4 regions of the Pseudomonas sp. TE3895 genome follow, and region 4 is predicted to be linked to each of the others. Evidence: riboswitches for the same ligand, from Rfam matches in the RefSeq annotation. Region 4 holds a riboswitch; each other region holds the start of a gene.
What was found. A riboswitch is a leader RNA that binds a small molecule or an ion and turns the genes downstream of it on or off. The one in region 4 is predicted to bind cobalamin.

Region 1 (4,206 bases), 1.2 Mb from region 4:
CAGACTGGCCCACATGCGTTTAGGGAATGAGCTGAAGATCTCCACTTCACGGCTGGGCCGGCACTTGAGCACCACGGCCTCGCCACACTCACCGATGGCATGCTCGACATAGGCCTGCAGTGCCGCATGGGTCCAGCCTTTGAAGATACCGCGCCCTTCCAGCGAGGCCAACGCCGACTCGCGATCGGGCCAGTGGCTGCGGCGGCTGGCGGCCTTACGGGCCAGGGCGTGACGCTGATGCAGGCCGACCAGGGCTGCCGCCCCCCATCACACCGATCATGCGTCGGCTGAACAGTACCGGGTCAAGCAGCACGGCACGTGCGAACAGTTGCGGCTCACTGCCCAGGATCAGCCCCGTAAGCACGCCACCAAAGCTGTGCCCTACGGCAAACCGCTGGACGTCGCCATACTCGCCACGCCCGCCCTGAAAGGCCTCCACCGCCAAGGCAGCGGTGCGGTTCCAGCCGCGAAACACCCCACCATGGTCACTGTCCCCATGGCCCTGAACGTCGCAAAGCCACAGGTCGAAATGCTCGCCCAGGCGCATCAGCAACGGTTGGTAAGCCAGGCAACAGAAGCCGTTGCCATGCAGAAAGTGCAGCAGCGGTTTGCCACTGGCCGGGGTTCGCCAGCCACGCAGGGTGAAACCTTCGGCGCATTCGTGGGACCAGGGAATCAACTGCATCGGCTTACTGTACTCTCGGGGTCAGGAAAACGCTGATTCTACAAACAGCAGCGGGTACAGTGAAATCACCAGCAACAGGGCCATCACGACATTGAACAGCATCAGCCAGCGCGAGTTTTGCAACAGGTTGCGCAGGGCGCTGCCGAACATCACCCATACCCCCACGCTGGGCAAGTTGACCAACGCGAACAAGGCCGCAATGACGATCACGTTGGTTACATAGCCTTGCGCTGGCGTGTAGGTGGTAATCGCCCCTACCGCCATCACCCAAGCCTTGGGGTTGACCCACTGGAACGCCGCCGCCCCCCAGAAGCCCAGCGGTTTGCGGGCACTGGACGCGGCCGTGCCGACCGGCCCGGAAGTGGCGATCTTCCAGGCCAGGTACAGCAGATAGGCGGCGCCCGCGTAGCGCAGCACCGTGTACAGGGGTGGCCAGGCCTTGAATACCTCACCCAGCCCCAGGCCGACGGCCAGCACCATCATCATGAAACCAAAACTGATACCCAAGGCATGAGGGACCGAGCGGCGCACGCCGAAGTTCACCCCCGAGGCCAGCAACATGGTGTTGTTGGGGCCCGGGGTGATGGAAGACACAAAGGCAAACAGCACAAAGGCGGTCAGCAGGTCGGCAGAGGCAAGCATGGCGGGCATTCCACTTTCTTTATGGGTGCTGTCACACTAACGGAGCGCCACTCCCAGCAACCGGTACAGTTCGATTAAATTACGCAGATACACATCACTGTACCGACAATCCGGATCAAGGAAGCCGTCACCATGAGCCTCACCATTCGCCCTGCCGTTCGTACCGATGCCGAGCAGATCCTCACCTTCATCACCGAACTGGCCGAGTACGAACGCGCGCGCCACGAGGTGGTCGCCACCCTTGCCGACATCGAGCACAGCCTGTTCGACGAAGGCAGCACTGTGCACACCCTGATGTGCGAGCGTGATGGCCGTGCAATTGGCTTTGCCGTGTACTTCTACAGCTACTCGACCTGGCTCGGGCGCAATGGCATCTATCTGGAAGACCTGTACGTAACCCCCGAGCAACGCGGCGATGGCGCCGGCCGGCAGTTGTTGCAGCACATTGCCCGCGAAGCGCTGGCGAACAACTGCGGGCGCCTGGAATGGAGCGTGCTGGACTGGAACGAGCCAGCGATCGGCTTCTACCAGAAACTGGGGGCCGAGGCGCAGGATGAGTGGGTGCGCTACCGGCTGGATGGCGACAAGCTGGCGGCATTCGCCCGCGGGTGATCGCCCGGTTTCTGCACTTCTGCCTGCTGGAAGAAGACTGCAGGCCTGAGCCTGTCGTACCTGCTGTTCGACAGCCTCGCACGCTGTATGACATTGACGCCAAGCCCGCCCCATGCTCTCCTTATGCCTCGCGTTCAGGTGCCCCTCAGGGGGTGAAACGGGAAACCGGTGCGTCCCAGGCCCTTCAGCAGGGCCGGACAATGCCGGTGCTGCCCCCGCAACGGTAAGCGAGTGAAGCGTCTGTACCACTGTGCCTCGTAGTACGGCATGGGAAGGTGACGCGTTCCAGGAGCCCAGCTCTTCCTCGCAAGCCCGGAGACCGGCCTGGCGTTCATGAACACCCCGCGGTGGGCGGGCGCTGTTGCATTCCCTTGGGCGACCACGTCCGGGGCTGCCGCGCTCGCCCATTGCCCACAAAAAGCAGAGGATCGCGTCATGCCCGTCACCAGCGCCAAACAACACAGCCTTGCTACCCCCGTTACCCTCAGCCAGCGTGTAATCATCGCCGTCGGTGCCAGCTTGCTGGGTTTGTGCCTAGTGTACTTTGCCGGGTTCTCGCACATCGAGGCTGTGCACAACGCTGCCCACGACACCCGCCACAGCGCCGCCTTCCCCTGCCACTGAGTACGCCTGATGATCACGCGCATTGCCCGTACGGCGGGTTTCAGCGGGCTCCTTGCAGCCCTGTTGCTGACCTTGCTGCAAAGCTTCTGGGTTGCCCCGCTGATTCTGGAGGCGGAAACCTACGAGTCCTCGGCCCCGGCCGCACACCACGAACACGGTAGCGAAGTGGCCGCTCATGAACACAGCGCCGAAGCCTGGTCGCCGGAAGACGGCTGGCAGCGCGTGCTGTCCACCACAGGCGGCAACCTGGTGGTCGCAGTCGGCTTCGCCCTGATCCTCGCCGCCCTGTACAGCCTTCGCGAGCCCAAACGCGCTACCACTGGCGCATTGTGGGGGTTGGCTGGCTTCGCCGTGTTCTGCCTGGCTCCCACCTTGGGCTTGCCACCAGAACTGCCGGGGACTGCGGCCGCCGACCTGGGGCAACGCCAAACCTGGTGGGTTGGTACAGCCAGTGCCACAGCGCTGGGCCTGGCCTTGCTGGTGTTCGCCCGCCACTGGCTGCTGAAGGCGCTGGGCGCCGTGCTGCTGGTCATTCCTCATGTGATCGGTGCACCGCAACCCGATGTGCACGAAAGCCTGGCCCCTGAAGCATTGGAAACCCAGTTCAAAGTCGCCTCCTGGCTCACCAACGCCGCCTTCTGGCTGGCCTTGGGCCTGCTCAGCGCCTGGCTGTTCCGCCGTTCCAGCCAGGCTTGATGCCTGCCTTCTATGCCGGTTTTGGCTGCCGCCGGGGTTGCCCGGCAGATGCCTTGCAACGCTTGCTGCGCCAGGCCCTGGACAATCAGGGGCTGGCGCTGGCCGACCTGCGCGGCATCGCAAGCATCAGCCTGAAGGCCGACGAGCCCGGCTTGCAGCAATTGGCAGAGCGCCTCGGTTTGCCCTTGGTGCTGTACCATGGCGCGCAACTGCAACCCTATGAACCACTGCTCAGCCACCGTTCCGCCGCTGCCCACCAGCACAGTGGCTGTTGGGGCGTAGCCGAGAGCGCGGCACTGGCCTTGGCCAGCCAGCGGCAGGGTACGGCCAGGCTGCTGCTGACGCGCCAGGTACTGGGCCCGGCGACGCTCGCCCTGGCCTGCTGAGCGTTTCGTACCCTCTTTTTTGCCAGGACTTTGCATGACCATCTACTTTATCGGTGCCGGCCCCGGCGACCCGGAGCTGATCACGGTCAAGGGCCAACGGCTGATTCGTCAGTGCCCGGTGATCATTTATGCCGGTTCACTGGTACCCGCCGCCGTGCTCGAAGGCCACCAGGCCGAAACCGTGATCAACAGCGCCGAACTGCATCTGGAACAGATCATCGCTGCCATGCGCAGCGCACACGAAAAAGGTCAGGATGTGGCCCGGGTGCACAGCGGCGACCCCAGCCTGTACGGCGCCATCGGTGAGCAGATTCGCCACCTGCAGGCGCTGGGCATCGATTACCAGATCATCCCCGGCGTTACCGCCACGGCAGCGAGCGCCGCCCTGCTCGGCTGCGAGCTGACCTTGCCTCAAGTGGCGCAGACCGTGATCCTCACCCGCTATGGCGACAGCTCGCCCATGCCGCCGGGTGAGCAGTTAGGGGACCTGGCGCGCCATGGCAGCACCCTGGCAATTCATCTGGGGGTCAAGCACCTGTCGCGCATTGTCGATGAGTTGAT
Region 2 (4,206 bases), 310 kb from region 4:
GCGCTTTCCTTGAGGCTGGCCACGGCGATCGGCAACGGGTTCAGGCCGGCAGCCTGCAGGCGCTGGCAGAACACGTCGATGAACGCGGTATTGGCCGCTTGCAGGTGCGAACGGTAGAACAGCAACGGCGCCACTGGCTGCTCGGGGTGCCAGTGCGGGTACCAGTCCTCGAGTGTCGCGCTGCCCTTGGCGGGGTGATAGACCGCCGTGCGCGGCAAAGGCTGCGGCTCGTCCCAGGCATAGTCGCGGCCCAGCCATTGGCTGGCCAGGCAGTTGAACAGGTTGATGGCGTTGGCCTTGCCGCCCTGGCGCAGGTAATGCCAAAGCCGCTCGGCCTGCTCACCGCGGACGTTGCCCAGACTGGTCAGCTCCGGGTCCGGACGGTCATCGCCCGGCACCAGAATCAGCTGCACGCCACGGGCGGCCAGCTCGACCAGTTGTTCGACACCATAGCGCCAGTAACCAACGCCACCGTGCAGCGACACCAGGATGACCTTGGCGTGGCGCAGCACCTGGTCGACATACAGGTCGACCGAGGCATGGTTCTGCACCTGCATCGGGTTGGCCAGGCGCAGGCTGGGAAAGTCTTCGGGCAATTGCTCGGCGGTGTCGGCGAGCAAGGCCAGGTGTGAATCGCCGCTGCAGAGAATCACCAGCTCGGCGGGTGTCTGGCCGAGGTCGGCAATGCTGTCATCCGGTACGAAACCACCGGGCTGGGTCCGCAGCAGGTGCATGGGTCAGGCGCCCAGTGCCTGGCGCAGGCGCGCTTCCAGCTGGGCAGCATCGAGGTCCTGGCCGATCAGCACCAGGCGGGTGATGCGCGGCTCATCGGCGCGCCAGGCGCGGTCGAAGTGCTTGTCGAAACGGGTGCCCACGCCTTGTACCAGCAGGCGCATCGGCTTGCCCGGGATGGCGGCGAAGCCTTTGGCGCGCAGGATACCGAACTCCACCACCAGCAGGGTCAGCGCATCGAGCAGCAGGCTTTCGTCGGCTTCTGGCAGGTCGATGGAGATGGAGTCGAAAGCGTCGTGGTCATGATCGTCATGATCGTCGCCGTCGTGGTGCGAATCGTGGTGGGTTCGGCGGCCATCGATATGCGCCTCGGACTCGGCACCCACGCCCAGCAGCACCTCCAGTGGCAGCTTGCCGCTGCTGGCCTCGATCACTTTCACCGCCGGCGGCAGTTCTTCGGCCACCTCGGCACGCACCTTGGCCAGGCCTTCGGCGTCGATCAGGTCGGCCTTGTTCAACACCACCAGGTCGGCGCTGGCCAACTGGTCAGCAAACAGCTCATGCAGGGGCGATTCATGGTCCAGGTTAGGGTCGAGCTTGCGCTGGGCATCGACCTGGTCCGGGTAGGCAGCAAAGGTGCCAGCGGCCACGGCCGGGCTGTCGACCACGGTGATGACCGCATCGACGGTGCAGGCGTTACGGATTTCCGGCCACTGGAACGCTTGTACCAATGGCTTGGGCAGGGCCAGGCCGCTGGTTTCGATGAGGATGTGGTCGAGGTCGCCACGGCGGGCCACCAGCTCGCGCATCACCGGGAAGAACTCTTCCTGCACGGTGCAGCACAGGCAGCCGTTGGCCAGCTCGTAGACGCGGCCGCTGGCTTCTTCCTCGGTGCAACCGATGCTGCACTGCTTGAGGATTTCACCATCGATGCCCAGTTCGCCGAATTCGTTGACGATGACCGCAATGCGGCGCCCTTGGGCGTTGTCGAGCATGTGGCGCAGCAAGGTGGTCTTGCCCGAGCCGAGGAAGCCGGTGACGATGGTGACGGGGAGCTTGGCCAGTGTTTTCATGTCGCATTGCCCTTGGCAGTGTGGCGCGGGCATGCAGGACGACAGCCGCAGGCCAGGCCGGCCGGGCTTGTTCGCCACCGGATCACCCCGCCCGGTTGAAAGTCGAAAACGTGACGAGGCAGGTCTCCTGGCTTGCACCGTTCCATGTCCCCGTTCAGTCGAACAGCGGGCTGGCGGGATGACGCCTTCCCGCGCGCTGGCGCAGTGGCTGTGTCGATCCGTTGTCGGTGCTTACAGTTGCGGGGGCAGCCGCGGCTTGTACCGCGTTCCCGTCTTAGCTTCGGCCAGGCCGAAGAACCTCGAAGTGGGCAAGGCTACGCAGTGGCTGGCGGGTGGTCAACCATTGCTGCGGGGCCGGTCGACAACGCTGGGCGCAAGTGCGCTACAGTGGCGCCTTATCCACGGTCAAGGACGCACCATGCCCCTCGCCCCCGCCATACCTGTACTGCGCATATTCTCGATCGACAAGGCCAAGGAGTTCTACCTCGATTTCCTGGGTTTCAGCCTGGACTGGGAGCACCGCTTCAGCCCGGACTTGCCGTTGTACATGCAGATCCACCGTGATGGCCTGATCCTGCACCTTTCAGAGCACCATGGCGATGCCTGCCCTGGCTCGACCGTGTTCGCCCGCCTCGACGACCTGCACGCGCTGGAGTGTGAATTGCAGGGTAAACAGTACGGTTTCGCCCGGCCTGAGGCCGAGCGCCTGGATTGGGGCCTGCAGATGCAGGTGTGGGACCCGTTCGGCAACCGCCTGCGCTTTTGCCAACAGATCGATGACGAGGCCAACCCGTGAAGGCATTGGGCAAACGCGAAATGGGCCGCCTGGAGCGGGAGTTGGTCGCGTGCCTGACCGATGCCTGCGAAGCCGCCAAGGCGGAGATTGTCGGCTTCAGTTGGCTTACCCATCGCCTCGACCCCGAGGACTTTCCGGGCAGCCTGCGTATTACCTGGGTATTCGAGCAAGAGGCCGATAAAGCCGCTGCAGTGGCGGGCGACGCAAAGGCACGTATGCTGGCACTGACCTGCCAGGCATTGGACCACGCTGGAATACAGCTGGACCATCCCGCTTGGCATGTACGCTATGACAGCGAAGAGGCCTGTGCACGGGTGCATGGCGGGGACTGGGGAAAACGCCTGCGGGGGCATTGACCCTGCGGTTTGACGATAGTATCGCTTCGCAGCCTATCAATTCGTGACTGGCCGTTCCCGATCCGCCAAGGATGGTTTAAGGTGGCATGGTGCGCATATAACAGCAGCCCGAGCGATCGGGCACTTGCAAGACAATGAGGGTGTCATGAGCAACGAAAGCATTAATTGGGACAAGCTGGGTTTCGACTACATCAAGACCGACAAACGCTACCTGTCCGTATGGCGCAATGGCGAGTGGGACAAGGGCACCCTGACCGAAGACAACGTACTGCACATCAGTGAAGGCTCCACGGCCCTGCACTACGGCCAGCAGTGCTTCGAAGGCCTGAAGGCCTACCGTTGCAAGGACGGCTCGATCAACCTGTTCCGCCCGGACCAGAACGCGGCCCGCATGCAGCGCAGCTGCGCACGCCTGCTGATGCCGCACGTGCCGACCGATGTGTTCATCGAAGCGTGCAAGCAAGTGGTCAAGGCGAATGAAAAGTTCGTGCCACCGCACGGCAAAGGCGCCCTGTACCTGCGCCCGTTCGTGATCGGCACCGGCGACAACATTGGCGTGCGCACCGCCCCCGAGTTCATCTTCTCGGTGTTCGCCATCCCGGTTGGTTCGTATTTCAAGGGCGGCATGAAGCCGCACAACTTCCAGATTTCCAGCTTCGACCGTGCAGCCCCGCAGGGCACCGGCGCGGCCAAGGTCGGTGGCAACTACGCTGCCAGCCTGCAGCCGGGCGCTGAAGCGAAGAAGGCCAACTTCGCCGACGCCATCTACCTCGACCCGCTGACCCACACCAAGATCGAGGAAGTCGGTTCGGCCAACTTCTTCGGCATCACCGCCAACAACGAGTTCGTCACCCCGAAATCGGCCTCGGTACTGCCAGGCATCACCCGCCTCTCGCTGATGGAACTGGCGCAATCGCGTCTGGGCCTGACCGTGATCGAAGGCGATGTCGAGATCAGCAAGCTGGACCGCTTCGTCGAAGCCGGTGCCTGCGGCACCGCAGCCGTGATCACCCCGATCGGCGGCATCGAGTACAACGGCAAGCTGCACGTGTTCCACGACCTGGAAAAGGTCGGCCCGGTTACCCAGAAGCTCTACAACGAGCTGACCGGTATCCAGAGCGGCGATGTAGAGGCACCGGCAGGCTGGATCGTCAAGGTCGCCTGAGGCGCATCAGCTGTATGAAAACGGGGCATGCCAGCGATGGCATGCCCCGTTTTTCATGGGTTTATACGGTCACCTTGAGCGGTT
Region 3 (4,206 bases), 920 kb from region 4:
GGGCAATCGGTTCCAGCGCAGTGCTGGTCAGCGAATGGTGATAGGTGTGACCGCGCAAGGTCCCCTCCGGCAGCTCCACCGCCTGCAGCGCCAGCGCGGCCAGGCGCTTCTGCATGGTCGCCTCACCCGGCAGCAAGCCGAGCAGTTCGGCACGTTCACCGGCCACGTCAGTCAGGGCATCGAGCAGGTACAGCATGCCGCCGCACTCGGCCAGCAATGGCTTGCCCTGCGCGTGGTGGGCACGGATCGCCTCGCACATCGGTGCGTTGGCGGCCAGCGCATGGTGATGCAGCTCAGGATAACCACCCGGCAGATACAGGCTGTCTACCGCCGGCAGTTCGTGGTCGTGCAGCGGCGAGAAGAACACCAGCTGGGCACCCTGGTTGCGCAACAGGTCGAGGTTAGCGCCATACGTGAAGGCGAACGCCTCGTCCCGCGCAACGCCTATGCGCACACCGGCCAGCGAGGCAACGCAGGCTTGCGGTTCCGGCTCGGCAAAGCTGACTGGCGGCGGCAACGCCGCATCGCAACTGGCGCCCAGCGCTTCGGCGGCAGCGTCCAGGCGGGTGTCCAGGTCATTCAGCTCGCTGGCCTGCACCAGGCCCAGGTGGCGGCTGGGCAGTTCGATGCCGCGTTCGCGGGACAAGCCGCCATACCAGCGCAAGCCCTCGGTCAGGCTGCCTTCGAGCAGTTGCGCATGACGCAGGCTGCCTACCCGATTGGCCAGCACGCCGGCGAACGGCAGATCGGCCTGGTACCGCGCCAGGCCCAGGGCCAGGGCTCCGAAGGTCTGGGCCATGGCTGTGCCATCGATCACCGCCAGCACCGGAACGCCAAAGTGGCGCGCCAGGTCGGCGCTTGACGGGGTGCCGTCGAACAGCCCCATCACCCCTTCGATGAGGATCAGGTCAGCCTCGCCAGCAGCTTCCCACAGCAGACGACGGCTTTCTTCGGCACCGATCATCCACAGGTCCAGCTGATACACCGGCGCGCCACTGGCCCGCTCGAGAATCATCGGGTCAAGAAAGTCGGGCCCGCATTTGAACACCCGCACCTTGCGCCCGAGGTTGCGGTGCAGACGGGCCAGCGCAGCAGTGACGGTAGTCTTGCCCTGGCCTGAGGCGGGTGCCGCGATCAACACGGCGGGGCAGTGGCGCGATCGACTCACAGTTCGACGCCCTTCTGTGCGCGGATACCGGCCTGGAAGGCGTGCTTGAGCATGCCCATTTCGGTCACGGTATCGGCCAGTTCGATCATCTCGGGCTTCGCAGCGCGGCCAGTGACAATCACATGCTGCATGGGCGGGCGGGCTTGAATGTCGGACAGTACCTGGTCCAGGTCGAGGTAACCATGTTTGAGGGCGATGTTGAGCTCGTCCAGCACCACGAACTGTACACCTGGGTCCTGCAGCAACTGGCGCGACACCGCCCAGGCGGCTTGCGCAGCAGCGATGTCACGCTGGCGGTCCTGGGTTTCCCAGGTAAAGCCCTCGCCCATCACGTGGTAGCGCACTTGTTCGGGGAAGCGACGGAAGAACAGCTCCTCGCCGGTGCTGTTGCGGCCCTTGATGAACTGCACCACACCGCATTGCATGCCGTGGCCCAAGGCGCGCGCGAGCATGCCGAAGGCCGAACTGCTCTTGCCCTTGCCATTGCCGGTCAGCACCAGCAGCAGGCCACACTCGTTAGGGGAATTGGCGATGCGTTCGTCGATGACCGCCTTCTTGCGCTGCATGCGCGCCAGGTGGCGTTCGTCGCGTTCGGTGGAATCGCTCATCAGGGTTCTCCGCTGGCTGGCACCACGGCAATGCGCGGCGACAGGTAATAGGCAGGCAAACGGAGAACGCGCAGAGGCCATGGCTGGGCGCCACGGTGCACCGCGCATCACCCTCCGTGATGCCGTTGGCAGTATCAGGCCGGTCTCCGGGCTTGTGAGTGGGCCTTGGCCCTGGCCTGCGCGCCTTCCCGGATGCTGGCATCCAGTGGCCCTGCGCGGCCTTTTACTCATCCACCGTTGCGGGGGCAGCGCCGGAATCGCGCCATGCTGGCGCCCACCGGCTTCCCAGTTTCACCCTGCCCAGTCGGGGCTGGCAGGGCACCTGAAACACGCCGCGAAGGTTAGAGGGTTGCACCGGGAGCGTCAATCGAAGCGGGAGGTCTGGCGGGTGAGCAAACCACCTTGAATCCAGGCAGCCGGTATCGGCCCCGAGCTCGAGGAGGCCGCTAAACAGGCATGGATATCAAGGGTTCTGTGCCAGATGCCCTTGCGGAATCACCCGCTTGGCCTGCAGGTAGGCCTTGGCCCAGTAGCTGTTTGACAGGTAGTCCAGGCGCACGGTGCCACCGGTGGAAGGTGCATGCACGAAGCGCCCGTCCCCGACATAGATGCCGGCATGGCTGACCTGCGAGCCGCCACTGGTGGCGAAGAACACCAGGTCACCAGACTGCAGCGAACTGACATCCACCGTCGGTGCGCGCATGACAATCATCTCTCGCGTCGAGCGCGGCAGGCTGATGCCAGCAGCATCACGGTACACATACTTGATCAGGCCGCTGCAGTCGAAGCCGGAATCCGGCGTATTGCCCCCCCAACGATAGGGCGTACCAACCAGACCAATGGCGCGGATCAGCACGTCATCGGCAATCGGTGAGGGACTGGGCTGGCTATAGGTAACCTGCGGCTGTACCACAGGGGCCGGCGCAGGCGCACGGCTGGAGCATGCAGCCAGCAAGGCTGCCAAGGAGAAAAATGCGAAGCGCGCCATCTTTACCATGGCCAGAACATCCTGTCTGAGACCGCTGCGCTGCAGCCGAAAAGAGTTGAGAGTTTAGATTAGACGCTTTCTGTAAATGCGCACGGCGGCGAGCTTTTTTAAAGCATCACCGCCGCGGCAGGGTACATCATTTTGATATCAGTTGCGCGCGATGTTGGTCGGCGCCATGGCCAAGGCTCGCTTGGCTTCAATGAAGGTCTTGCTCCAGTAACGATCACCGAGGCTGTCGATGCGCACACCACCACTGCGGCGGCTGCTGGAGTGGATGAACTGGTTGTCGCCCAGGTAGATCCCGGCATGGCTTACCCGGCCACGGCCATTGGTGCTGAAGAACAGCAAGTCACCTGGCTTGAGCTTGTTGCGGGCCACTTTCGGGGCATCGACGTTGATCATTTCACGCGTGGAGCGCGGCAGCGTCATGCCCGCTTCTTCGCGGAACAGGTAACCGATGAAGCCACTGCAGTCGAAGCCGGACTTTTCCGAGGTACCACCGAAGCGGTAGCGGGTGCCGATCAACGACATGCCGCGCTCGAGAATGCTGTCAGCCAGAACCGGCAATTGGTAAGGCTTGCTGCCGGAGAAAGACGCCAGGTCATCTTCGGTGGCCAGCTCTTCCGGCTCGCCGAATACCGACGAGGAAGAGGCCTTGGCCTTGATAGCCGATTGTGCAGTGATCGGCGTGTGATCCTGGGGCTGAGATACCGGGCCTTGGGCCGCGCAGCCAAAAAGCAGGGTCACGAGTGCGAGTGGCACGAGGGGTGCGAAGCGCTTTAGCATGGGCACGACCGTGTCTGTAATCCTTTAGAAGGGTGAAACTATGCCCTCTATCATGGCCATTTGCAAATTTTATCGAAAAAGATGTGACTTTTTTGTTTTACCGCTCTGGCCCAGGGTTTTCAGGGGGTTACCAGCCGAGGGTTTCCTTGAGAAAAGGAATGGTGAGCTTGCGTTGTGCCTGCAGCGACGCCTGATCGAGGCGCTCGAGCAAGTCGAACAACGCGCTCATGCTCCGCGCGCCGCGGGTGAGGATGAAATGGCCGACTTCGTCGGTCAGGTGCAGGCCACGGCGCGAAGCTCGCAGCTGCAAGGCGCGCAGCTTGTCTTCGTCGGACAGGCCACGCATCTGGAACACCAGCGCCAGGGTCAACCGCGACTTCAGGTCCGGCAGCTTGATCGGCAGCTCACGCGGTGATGCCGAGGCAGCCAGCAGCAAGCGTCGGCCGCTGTCGCGCAGGCGGTTGAACAGGTGGAACATGGCCTCTTCCCAATCCGCCTTGCCGGCGATCACATGCAGATCGTCGATGCACACCAGTTCGTACTGGGCCAGGTAGTCGAGCAGTTCTACGCCACGGTCGAGCAATTGCGCTAGCGGCAGGTAGACAGCGGGCTCGCCACGTTGCTGGAAGCGATGGGTGGCGGCCTGCAGCAGGTGG
Region 4 (4,206 bases):
CATCCCCATCAACCACTGCTGCCCGCTGAACGCCGACTGCACATACTCGCGATCGAACAGGTTGTTCAACTGCAACCCCAACTTCACATCCGGCAACACCTGCCAGGCGATGTTGGCATCGACCACGGTGTACCCGGGGGCGCTCTGGGTATTGGCGGTATCGGCATAACGCTCATCCACATAGCGCGCCCCAATGCCGGCCTCCACCTGCTGGCCGAAGCCTTTGCTCAACCAAAGGTTGGCGGTACGCCGTGGCACGTTGGCCGGCCGGTTGCCTGCCCGGTCCTGCGGCATGCCGCCGACCATTTCGTCGAAGTCGTCGTACTTGGCACGTACCAGCGATGCGTTGGCCGACACCTGCCACTGATGGGCCAGGGCCAGCTCCAGCGTCGCTTCCAGGCCATCGGAGGTCTGCTGCCCGGCTTGTTGCTTTTCGTGCGTGATCGGGTCGTCCACCAGCAGCTTTTTCTTGACGATGTGGTAGGCGGCAAGCGTCCATTCGCCGCGCCCCTCCCAAAAGCGCTGCTTGAGGCCGACCTCGGTCTGCTTCGCCTCGGTCAGGTCATAGTTCATCTGCGCGGGGCTGAGGCTGATGAGGTTGTTGACCCCATCCTCGCTGGTTGAGTACTGGCCGTACAACGACAGGTCGTCGTTGAGTGCATACACCAGCCCGACGCGCCAGTTGCCCCCTTGCAGGCTGCGATCGCTGCGGCTGTCGTCGGTCAGGTTGTTGCGGTCGATGTGGTTCTGGTCGCGACGCACACCGGTAACCAAAGACAGGCGGTCGCTCAATTGCAGGCGGTTTTCGGCAAACAGGGCAAAGGTATGGGTGGTCGAGAGCGTTTGCGGCCGCAACGGCGAGGCGCTATGAAACCCGCCGGGCTGTGGCTGCCACGGGTCGATATAGTCGCCGCCGACATCGTTGTAGGGTGAATTGCTGTCGACGTTGAATCGCACCTTGTTGTACTCGGCACCGAGCACGGTCTTGCTGGCCAGGCCTAACAGGCTGTGGTCGAAGGTGAAGGTCTGGCGGTCACCGAACTGTTCCTGGTTGTGCTTGATCTCCAGGTAGCTGCCGCGCAGCAGTTGCTGACGCCCGGTGTCCCAGCTGTAGTCCTCGGCGTTGCGCCAGTGGCGGCGGCTTTTGATGTAGTACAGCTGGTTGCTGGCGCTGAGCTGGTCGTTCAGCGCCCAGTCGGTCGTGAGCCGGGTCCATTCATCAACGTACTGCTGCACGTCGTTCTGCACGTTGTAGTTCTTCTTGCGCAGGCTGCTGCGGTAGTGGCCGTCGATCAGCGGGGTACCGTAGTAGTTGGCAGGTTGTGCATCGCCGCGGTCATGGGCCAGTGTGAAGCTGAGGTCATCACTGGCATCGAAACGCAGCGCGGCGCTCAGGGCCAGGCTACGTGAAGCGGTACGGTCGACCCAGCCATTGCCGTCCTGCTGGTTCAGCGTCAGGCGGTAGCTCAGGCGCTCGCTGAGACTGCCGCCGCTGTCCAGGCCGAGCTGCTGGCGGTCCCACGAGCCGTAACCCAGGCGCAGGTGGTTGCGCACCTCGCCGGCAAAAGGTTTTTTCGGGATCACGTTGATCACTGCGCCGGTGGCGCCTTCGCCATGCAGTACCGAGGCCGGGCCGCGAATCACCTCGATGCGTTCGACCATCCACGGGTCGACCGGGAAGGTCTGGGTGCCGGCACCGGTGTACAGGCGCGCGCCGTCGAACAGGGTCATCACCGAGCTGTGGCCGGCAAATCCGCGGGCAGACAGGCCTGTACCGCCGTCCCCCGGGGAGCCGACGAAGGTGATGCCCGGCGAGCGGGTCACAGCATCCTGCACCGTGATGTTGTTGCGCTGCTGAATCTGCCGTTCGCTGATGCTGCTGGTGCTGGCCGGTGTTTCCAGGGCGCTGAGGCCAAGGCGCGAGCCGGCCTGGGTCGGCGTGGCCAGGTCGATGGCGCGGCTGTCCTGGGTGTCGGTGATGGCCGTGGAAGGCAGGGCCAGAGGCTGCGGGGCGCGGTCATCAGCCAGCGCCGGCAGGGCAACGGCCAGGCAGGCCGCCAGGGGGTGAAGCTTGAACATACGGGACATGTCGTTCCACTGCTGCAGGAATGAATGGATCCCGGTGGAAAACACGCAAAGGCGAACCATGCAGGCAGGCGCGCGCACGGATTCCGGCCTGCGCCCGCCCACCGCGGGTTGCCAAGTGAAGCTCCAGGCCGGTCTCCGGGCTTGCGAGGGGCATGAAACCTTCACCTTCCCATGCTTGAGCACAGTGGTATCTCGAAGGGTTCGCTCGCTTACCGTTGCGGGGGCAGCACCGGACTTGTCGTGGGCAACACGACGCACCGGTTTCCCGTTTCACCCTGCGCGCGGCGGCGCAGGGCACCTGAAACTGGCGCGCATCTGACCACTGAAATGCTGGGGCGTCAAATGTTGGCGTGCTGTGAATGCTGAGAAAAAACAACAGGTTGTGCGTTTTTGCGGCGCCGAGACCAAATGTGGCATGAACATCAGGCCCCAGCTTGACGAGCTTGGTGTGAAGGCAGGCTTGCCTGAAATCGCTAGCGCCCGCGGCGGCGCGATACCCGTGCCTCGATGTTCTTGCGCCCGATCAGCAGCGGCGGCTTCTCCACCACCGGCTCATCCGCCAGCCACTTGTACATCACCAGGCAGTCCACCAGCCCCAGGCGGGCATGACGGTAGGCCTTGGGCAAACGGCCGACTGTTTCAAAGCCCAGCTTGTGCCATAGCGCCACGGCCACTTCGTTGGTGGCTACCACCGAGTTGAACTGCAATGCCAGAAAGCCTTCCTGGCGCGCCAGCTTTTGCGAGTGCTCGCACATCAAGCGCGCCACGCCCCGGCCGCGCGCCTGTTCGCAAACCATGTAGCCGCAATTGCCCACATGCGCACCAGGCCCGGCAGCATTGGGCTTGAGGTAATACGAACCCAGTAGCTCGCCATCTTCTTCGGCCAACAGCGTGTGCAAGGGCAGCTCCAGCCACAGCTGGCGCGCCTGTTCGAAGCTCAGGGCCGGGTCGAAAGCGTAGGTTTCACGGGCTTGGACAATGGCCTGGAAGGTGGGCCAGAAACGATCGAAATCGTCCGGCGTCATGGGGCGAATGTGGATCATGCGGGTTCCTGCGCGGGGTGAGCCGCCCAGTCTGGGTGGCGCGGCGCCGTCGCGCAAGGGCGACGACGCCGTTTGTGCTCAACCGTTGGCCTTGCCCACCGCGTCCATTGCGCGGGCCGAGTACACCAGCGCGGCACCGGCGTTCATGGCCACGGCCACGCCGAGGGCCTCGGCAATTTCCTCGCGGCTGGCCCCCGCTTTGACGGCCTGCTGCGAATGCACGGCGATACAGCCGTCGCAGCGGGTGGTCACAGCCACGGCCAAGGAGATCAGCTCGCGGGTCTTGGCATCCAGGTGGTTGGTTTTGGCGCCTGCACCGCTGGCGGTCATGTAGCCGGCTACGGTGTCGGGGGAGAGTTGCTTGAGATCGCCGATGCCGGCCATCAACTGCTTACGGTAGGCGTCCCAGTCCATCATGCTCATCGTCTTCACCTTGGGGGGTTGCGAGTGGAGCTTTCAGGCTAGTCGAAGCGTGGCACGTGCGAGGCGGTACTTTGGTGGGTAAACGCAGGTCACTCGTACAGTGGCCTGCGTTGAGCCTTCAGATGTAGATGAACACCAGCACCAACGCCGCGACCACTGCCCATTTTTCCAGGTAGTAGCGCAGGCGATTGCGCTTCTTCAGCGCCTTGCCACGCTCGCGGATCTTGTAGATGCGGGTGAACAGGCGGTTGATGCCACCGGTCTTGTCGCTGGCGTCGTTGGGCGCAGCGGCAGCGGCCATCACGTTGCGGCTGAACCAGCGGTTGAACGCGGTTGCCCAGCGGTACTTGAGCGGGCGTTCGACGTCGCAGAACAGGATGATGCGGTTGTGCTCGGTGGTGTTGGCTGCATAGTGGATGTAGGTTTCGTCGAAGATCACCCCCTCACCATCGCGCCAGGCGTATTTCTCGCCGTCCACGTCGATGTAGCAGCCGTCGTCATTCGGCGTGTCCAGGCCCAGGTGGTAACGGTACGAGCCGGCATACGGGTCACGGTGGCGCACCAGCTTGGCTCCCGGAGGCAGGGTAGCGAACATGGCGGCCTTGACCGTGCCGATACCTTGCAGCAGCTCGGTCGTGCGTGGGCAAAGGGC

Region 1: it holds a riboswitch for cobalamin, as region 4 does, so the genes downstream of both, ACZ889_RS16450 (CbtB domain-containing protein) here and ACZ889_RS21845 (TonB-dependent receptor) in region 4, are expected to answer to the same signal.
Region 2: it holds a riboswitch for cobalamin, as region 4 does, so the genes downstream of both, cobW (cobalamin biosynthesis protein CobW) here and ACZ889_RS21845 (TonB-dependent receptor) in region 4, are expected to answer to the same signal.
Region 3: it holds a riboswitch for cobalamin, as region 4 does, so the genes downstream of both, cobO (cob(I)yrinic acid a,c-diamide adenosyltransferase) here and ACZ889_RS21845 (TonB-dependent receptor) in region 4, are expected to answer to the same signal.

The regions. Positions count from the first base shown of each region.
Region 1 covers NZ_JBWBQE010000001.1:3,657,548-3,661,753, reverse strand. The annotation lists partial or broken gene ACZ889_RS16465 (alpha/beta fold hydrolase) at 1-685, opposite strand, end outside; gene ACZ889_RS16460 (LysE family translocator) at 707-1,336, opposite strand; gene ACZ889_RS16455 (GNAT family N-acetyltransferase) at 1,460-1,939, shown strand; cobalamin riboswitch at 2,059-2,281, shown strand; gene ACZ889_RS16450 (CbtB domain-containing protein) at 2,375-2,563, shown strand; gene ACZ889_RS16445 (CbtA family protein) at 2,573-3,259, shown strand; gene ACZ889_RS16440 (cobalamin biosynthesis protein) at 3,259-3,645, shown strand; gene cobM (precorrin-4 C(11)-methyltransferase) at 3,680-4,206, shown strand, end outside.
Region 2 covers NZ_JBWBQE010000001.1:4,507,483-4,511,688, forward strand. The annotation lists gene cobN (cobaltochelatase subunit CobN) at 1-734, opposite strand, end outside; gene cobW (cobalamin biosynthesis protein CobW) at 738-1,805, opposite strand; cobalamin riboswitch at 1,906-2,122, opposite strand; gene ACZ889_RS20485 (glyoxalase superfamily protein) at 2,224-2,601, shown strand; gene ACZ889_RS20490 (hypothetical protein) at 2,598-2,957, shown strand; gene ACZ889_RS20495 (branched-chain amino acid aminotransferase) at 3,103-4,122, shown strand.
Region 3 covers NZ_JBWBQE010000001.1:5,730,158-5,734,363, forward strand. The annotation lists gene ACZ889_RS25905 (cobyrinate a,c-diamide synthase) at 1-1,168, opposite strand, end outside; gene cobO (cob(I)yrinic acid a,c-diamide adenosyltransferase) at 1,165-1,776, opposite strand; cobalamin riboswitch at 1,897-2,117, opposite strand; gene ACZ889_RS25915 (C40 family peptidase) at 2,240-2,773, opposite strand; gene ACZ889_RS25920 (C40 family peptidase) at 2,912-3,550, opposite strand; gene hda (DnaA regulatory inactivator Hda) at 3,678-4,206, opposite strand, start outside.
Region 4 covers NZ_JBWBQE010000001.1:4,812,835-4,817,040, reverse strand. The annotation lists gene ACZ889_RS21845 (TonB-dependent receptor) at 1-2,088, opposite strand, end outside; cobalamin riboswitch at 2,198-2,405, opposite strand; gene ACZ889_RS21840 (GNAT family N-acetyltransferase) at 2,562-3,131, opposite strand; gene ACZ889_RS21835 (carboxymuconolactone decarboxylase family protein) at 3,210-3,554, opposite strand; gene lpxO (lipid A hydroxylase LpxO) at 3,673-4,206, opposite strand, start outside.